One region of the Vreelandella neptunia genome, then DNA from elsewhere that is predicted to be linked to it. Evidence: predicted binding sites of a transcription regulator. Region 1 holds the regulator's gene; the other holds the start of a gene.
What was found. The regulator FliA, encoded in region 1, starts transcription of late flagellar genes. The targets are predictions, from matches to a motif close to CTAAAGTTNNNNNNNNNNCNGCCGATA.
Positions count from the first base shown of each region.

Region 2: a site for FliA is predicted at 1,270-1,296, ahead of SR894_RS17425 (FliC/FljB family flagellin). Genes of this name have one in related genera too.

Region 1 is NZ_CP140255.1:57,672-60,900, forward strand. It holds gene flhF (flagellar biosynthesis GTPase FlhF) at 1-527, shown strand, start outside; gene SR894_RS00295 (C15 family peptidase) at 524-1,090, shown strand; gene SR894_RS00300 (flagellar protein FlhE) at 1,116-1,547, shown strand; gene SR894_RS00305 (RNA polymerase sigma factor FliA) at 1,574-2,275, shown strand; gene SR894_RS00310 (motility protein A) at 2,319-3,140, shown strand; gene SR894_RS00315 (OmpA/MotB family protein) at 3,146-3,229, shown strand, end outside.
Region 2 is NZ_CP140255.1:3,750,397-3,753,625, reverse strand. It holds gene fliD (flagellar filament capping protein FliD) at 1-950, shown strand, start outside; gene SR894_RS17425 (FliC/FljB family flagellin) at 1,370-2,563, shown strand; gene SR894_RS17420 (O-linked N-acetylglucosamine transferase, SPINDLY family protein) at 2,748-3,229, shown strand, end outside.

The DNA.
Region 1 (3,229 bases):
TGTTTAATGACAGTGTGCTAACCCACCATGTGGGTGTGCGTTTTCGTGGTCAATCGGTGCAGCTTTGGACTGCCTACGCCGAAGTTGAGGATGCCAGCGGCTGTGCCCTGCTCGCCTGGTACGGGGAGGTGCGCGATCCGGAAAGCGCCAAAGTGGTGGTGCGCCGCTACTGGCTTACCCCGGCTCGCTTAGGGGCAGAAGTGCTCTCCCTCCTGTTAACCCAACTGCAAAGCGAAAGCCTGGCCGCCTTGACGCGGCGCGCTTGGCAGCAGTTAAAAGAGGCTGATAGTGGCGACCTAAATGCTGAAGTTCGCCTGTTAATGGCCAGCGGTGTGGCGTCAGTCGCCGGACATCTCGATGTCGCTGATGATGAAGAGGCGCAGACGCTGCGTGGTGATCTGCTCAACCTATTAGGTACCAGCCGCCGTCGCCGTGACACCGGTATGCTCGATGCGCTGGTCTATGCCTTTATGGCGCGGGATGCGATTCGCCAAATGGGCAGTGTTAGTCGAGAGGGCGTGGCGTGAGCGAACAAGATCAAGCCGCGGGACTGCGCAAGTGGGCAAATCTACAGCGCCAACAGCAGCAGACTGAGGGTGCTGTTGATGTCGCGGCGGCAGAGCCTGTGTCCGAACACACCTCACCCTTATTATCGCCAACGGTAGCGGCGGCGGAAGAGCCAACGACGGTGGCTCCGCCCAAGCCCAAAATTCCGCTTATTGTGGTCGGGCTACCCGGTAGTGGTGCGGCCCAGGTAAGCAAGGTCAAAGCGCGACTGGGGCAGTGGTCAACGCTAGGTAGAAGTTGGGCCGGGGATCCTGATGATTGGGATATTCGTATCGTCATGGCGGAAACGTCCGACCTTGCTCAGCTACGCGATCAATATAATCGTTGGGCGCTATGGATCAGTAGCGATGCCGATACTTTCGCAGCCATGTTCCGTACCTTGCGCCTGCTACATGAGCGTGGCGGGCCGCGTCGTTTGCTGGCGCTCCACGAGCCCCACTTGCCGCGCCAGGGGTTGCTCGATAACTTGCGCGAGGCCGCTGATTACTACTTAAATATGGAGTTACTGGTACTTGCACGATGAGCCCACTCTGCCGAGGAGACTAAGCATGCTAAGCTGGCTATTAAGAGGGAAACTGCCACTGATCTTAGTACTAGTGGCAGGTTGGCTACTAACAGGGTTAACGGGGAGTGCTCAGGCGGCGCCGGGTAGTTGGAGCAGCCAGATACCTGGGCTAATGGTGGCGATGGGTGATCGGGCAAGCGCTAGCCAAGCGGCTACCCCGCCAACTGCCGCTAACAACGTGCAGTCGGCTCAGCTTGGGCGCATTCATTGGCAGTTTCAACACTCCCCCGGCGCGCTATTAAACGCTTGGCTATGTCATCCTGAGCAGTGCGTTGCATTAACCGGTATGCGTGGTTCTACCACCGCATTAGTGGGGCGAGCCGCCGATGCGCCATTGCATTTTCGCTTCGCCTTACGCCCAGGCCAACGGCCTGTTCGTGTGCAAGGGTTACAATTGATTGTGAACTATCAGTGAAGGCTGGATAGCCGCGAGGCGAGAATATGTACACAGCACAGGGCAGAATCAAACAAAATGAGCTGTTGACGCAATACATGCCACTGGTGCGACGTCAGGCCTTGACGCTACAGGTTCGGTTGCCAGCAAGTATTGAGCTCGACGACCTTATTCAGGCTGGAATGGTGGGGCTGCTGGAAGCGCTGGGCCGTTTTGATGCCACCCAGGGGGCAACGTTCGCGACCTTCGCCAGTCAACGTATTCGCGGCGCAATGATGGATGAGTTACGCACCCGCGACTGGCTGCCCCGCAGCGTTCGCCGTTCGGCGCGTGCGGTTGAGGGCGCCGTTCGCCAATTAGAGCAACTGCTGGGGCGAGCCCCGGAAGAGAACGAAATTGCTCAACACCTCGAGATGCCGTTGAGCGAGTATCAGCAGTTGCTCAATGACACTAACAGCGGCCAACTGTTGCCGTTTGAAGAGCTGGTGGCCGAAGGCGGCGAGCCGATAAATAATGAGCTGGGCAATTCACCGTTCGAGCAGTTGCTTGATGGTCAGCAGCGGCAAACGTTGATTGACGCTATTGAAGCGCTTCCAGAGCGTGAAAAGCTGCTAATGGCGCTTTATTACCAAGAAGAGCTCAACCTCAAGGAAGTCGGAGCTGTGTTGGGCGTAACGGAATCACGCGTTTCTCAACTGCACAGCCAAGCCGTGAGTCGTTTACGCGCGCGTTTACACGACTCGGCATAACGCCAACGTTTTTTACTCACTTGTGACCGGCAAGGAGCCGTGGATGAATCCTTCGACGCTGATAGGCATATTTGCCAGCATCCTGCTGTTGGTGAGCGTGCTGTTTTTCACTGCAGAGTCCCCAGAGAGCTTTATCAATTTTCCGGGGTTGGCCATCGTGGTGACGGGTACACTAGCGGCGACCTTTATTAGCTATCCGCTGAAAGAGGTACTCCGCGTCGTACGGCTGGTGGGCTTGGTGTTCCGGCGTGAAAACACCTACATGCGTGACGATATCCGCGAATTGGTCGATATGTCGCGACTGTGGTTTAAAGGCGATGTGCGTGCGGTCGAGCGCGAGTTGGAGCATACCCGCAACCCGTTTTTACGTACCGGGATCCAACTGGTGATTGCGAATACCAAAGAGGATGAGATTTTTGACATGCTGCGCTGGCGCATTGCTCGCCTTAAAGCGCGGGAGCATGCTGAAGCACAAATATTTCGCACTATGGCCACCTATGCCCCCGCGTTTGGCATGATCGGCACCCTGGTGGGGCTGGTCAACATGCTGGAAGTCATGGACGCTGGCGACCTGCAGGTCATTGGCCCGCGCATGGCAGTGGCTCTGCTCACTACCTTCTACGGTATTTTACTCGCCAACTTGGTGTTTAAGCCTATTGCGGTGAAGCTAGAGCGCCGCACCGAAGATCGACTGATTACCATGAACATGGTGCTGGAAGGTATTTCCCTGATTACCAAGCGCCGTCTGCCGTCGTTTATTGAAGAGACCCTCAACTCCTTTGTGGCTAATTACCACGATGAGATTCGTGATAACAGCGTCAAACCCAGGCCTGATTCGTCGGTTAGTTCGGCGACGAAGGGGTAGGCCAGATGCTTGACCGTGATACACGCCACGCACTGGAAATGACGCCGTCGCCAGGCGATGGAGATGATGGTTGGCTTACCAGCTATTTG
Region 2 (3,229 bases), 1.3 Mb from region 1:
TAAGCGATATTCGTGATGCAATTAATGCGGACAAAGAGTCGGGAGTCAGTGCCTCTATCATCAATGACGGTACGGGCTATCGATTGGCGTTAAGTTCAAAGGAAAGCGGCGCTGAGGCCTCCATTAACAGTTTTAGTTTTGTGGATGCTGGTGGTTTGGCTGTAGCTGGCCCCTTTGGTGAAGACGCCGCTACTCAGCAGATGGGTAAAGACGCTGTGTTGAAGGTCAATGGTATTGATATCACCAGTGCCAGTAACCAAATTGAAGATGCGATTCAAGGCGTCACACTCAACATTGCAAGTTTAGCGTTGGAAGACGGCGGGACGGCTACCAGTACGGTAAGTGTTGAACGCAACACCCTGGGGGTGCGCGAGGCGGTAGGTGCATTCGTCAAAGCCTATAACGGCTTAGAAGGCACAATCAATAACCTGACAAAATACGATAGTAAAACCCAGACCGCCGGCAAGCTGCTAGGAGACAGCACGGTGCGCACCATAGAGTCTCGGTTGCGCAGTGTGATGATAGGCAGTGTTGCAGGCAGTGAGCTTTCAACCCTTAACCAGCTAGGTATTACCTTGCAGCGTGACGGTACGCTAAAACTTGATGAAGACAAGTTAAGTGATCTAGCGGCCAACAGTCCTGACGCGCTCAGCGATTTTTTTGCAGGCAAAGATGAAGCGAGTGGCATGGCTGGGCAGCTAACCACGACGTTAACTAACCTGTTGAGCGATAACGGGACTATCAAAGGGGCCATTACGGGAGCGGAGAATCGCGTAAAAAGTTTAGATGAGCGCTACGCACGTATGGAAAAGACCATTGAGAGCACCATCGACCGCTATCGCAAACAGTTTGGTCAGTTGGATGGCATGATCGCGCAAATGAACCAAACCAGCTCTTACCTTACCCAGCAGTTTGATGCACTTGACGCTCAGTTAGGCCGCAAAAAGTAGAGCCATCTCAGCAGGCATTGTTTTAACATGACAAAACAGCGCTAAGCGCTGTTTTGTCGTTGTGGGAAGCAGCTTTAGCTCACGAAGATTTCTGCTTCCAGCCGGACTGTTGCAATCGTGGGAGGTAGCTTTAGATTGCGACGCTTTTTGCTTCCAGCTGGACTGGTGCAATTGTGGGAGGTAGCTTTAGCTCGCGACCAAAGCGCGGTGTCATCGCAAATCCAGTGAAGCGATCTCATACTCTCACGGCCACCCCGCCCAAGCATGAAACTCTTCACTATTCAGTTACCAACGTTTACATCTTTTTTTACCACTTCCCCTAAAGAAACCCCACGCGCTGCCGTTAATTAATATAACGGCACAAACAGTGGCCGAAAGCAGGCCTCAGGGCCAGTGTCCAAAGCAAGGAGTATCATCCCATGTCAGTGATCAATACCAACATCACAGCAATGATCGGCCAAAACAACCTTGGCAAATCACAGAACGCACTGTCTACCGCCATGGAGCGTTTGTCCTCTGGTCTGCGCATCAACAGCGCTAAAGATGACGCCGCTGGTCAAGCCATCGCCAACCGTATGACTTCACAGATCACTGGTCTGTCTCAGGCTCAGCGTAACGCCAACGACGGTATCTCCGTTGCGCAAACCGCTGAAGGCGCCCTGAACCAAGTAAACGACAACCTGCAGCGTATTCGTGAACTGGCCGTTCAGTCTCAGAACGACACCAACTCTGCTGACGACCGTGCTTCCATCCAGGACGAAATTGATCAGCGTTTGACCGAGATCAACCGCATCTCTGAACAGACTGACTTCAACGGCGTTAAAGTTCTGGCCCAAGATCGCAGCCTGTCTATCCAGGTAGGTGCCAACGACGGTGAATCAATCGACGTTGCACTGGAAAAAATTACTGCTGACACACTGAGTCTGGCTAGCTTTAACGTTAATGGCCCCGGTGCGAATCTTGGTGCTGCAACTGCAACTGACTATACAACAGCATACGGTGAAGGTACGGGTGTAGCCAATAATACTGTTTCCGCAACTGGTTTCAAGAATGAACTAGCCACGAATTTGGGTATCGCCACTGGTTCCGTTGCTACTGCGGGCACAGCCCAAGTAGACGATAACGGCAACTGGTATGTGGATGTCAGTATTACTGCTGCAAGTGAATCAGAAGTTAAAGCTTTGGGTCTGCAGGGTATCGAAGCTATTTCAGGTACCGCAGTTACTTTCCAAGTAGCGCTTGATCCTTCTGAGGCCACCGTTACTACAGGTAACACCACTGCTGCTTATACTGTTGACGGTGCAAGCTTGGGTGCAAAAGACCTTCTGAACTCAGCGACAGCTAACCCGATGGAGCAGCTTGATAAGGCTTTGAAGCAAGTCGACGAGCTTCGCTCTGGCTTGGGTGCGATTCAAAACCGTTTCGAGTCTGCGATAACCAACTTGCAAACTAACGAAACTAACCTCTCCGCTGCTCGTTCACGTATCGAAGATGCTGACTACGCCAGTGAAGTGGCCAACATGACTCGTGCTCAGATCCTGCAACAGGCGGGTACCTCTGTACTGGCCCAGGCTAACCAAACGCCGCAGAACGTACTGTCTCTGCTGGGCTAAGCCTCCGCTATACTCATCCGAACTTTCGGATTACCTACAGGCTCCCTTCTGGGGGCCTGTCTTGTTTTAAAGACTGTCTCGAAATCAGTTAGCAACTATATTCAGCGCTTTTCCTACCTTTGCGAGGCGAGTTAATCATGTACGCTGTTCGCATAGCTTAACCGCCTTCAGGATGTTCTCTATCATGTCAAATAAAAAGCCTTATCGCTCAGCAAGCAATGCTCATCAACGCACCTTAGATGCGAGGGGAACAACGCAAGCATTAAAGAAAGCCAAAGAGCGTACGGTACAGAAACCAACCAATTTAGCTGCGTGGAAACAGTTGGGTGCGGAGCTTTCTGCGGTCGGACAGTTTGAAGAGGCATTAATAGCACTGGAACGAGCTAGTGCTTTGGTTTCTGATGATGCTGAAACGTTAGCGCTAAAAGGCCGGATAACACATCAAGCGGGTAATCCCGAGCAGGCGCTGGTGTTTTTACATGAAGCCATCAAGTTAAATCCAAATTATGCCAAAGCACAGCATTATATTGGTTATATTTATTACACCCAGGCACGTTTTAATGAGGCTCTAAAGCACGCTGAAACAGCCTGTGAGTTGATGCCTGACGATGTAGATATGCTCAATACCTTGGGCAATACTTTGTTGCAGACATTTGAATATAATCG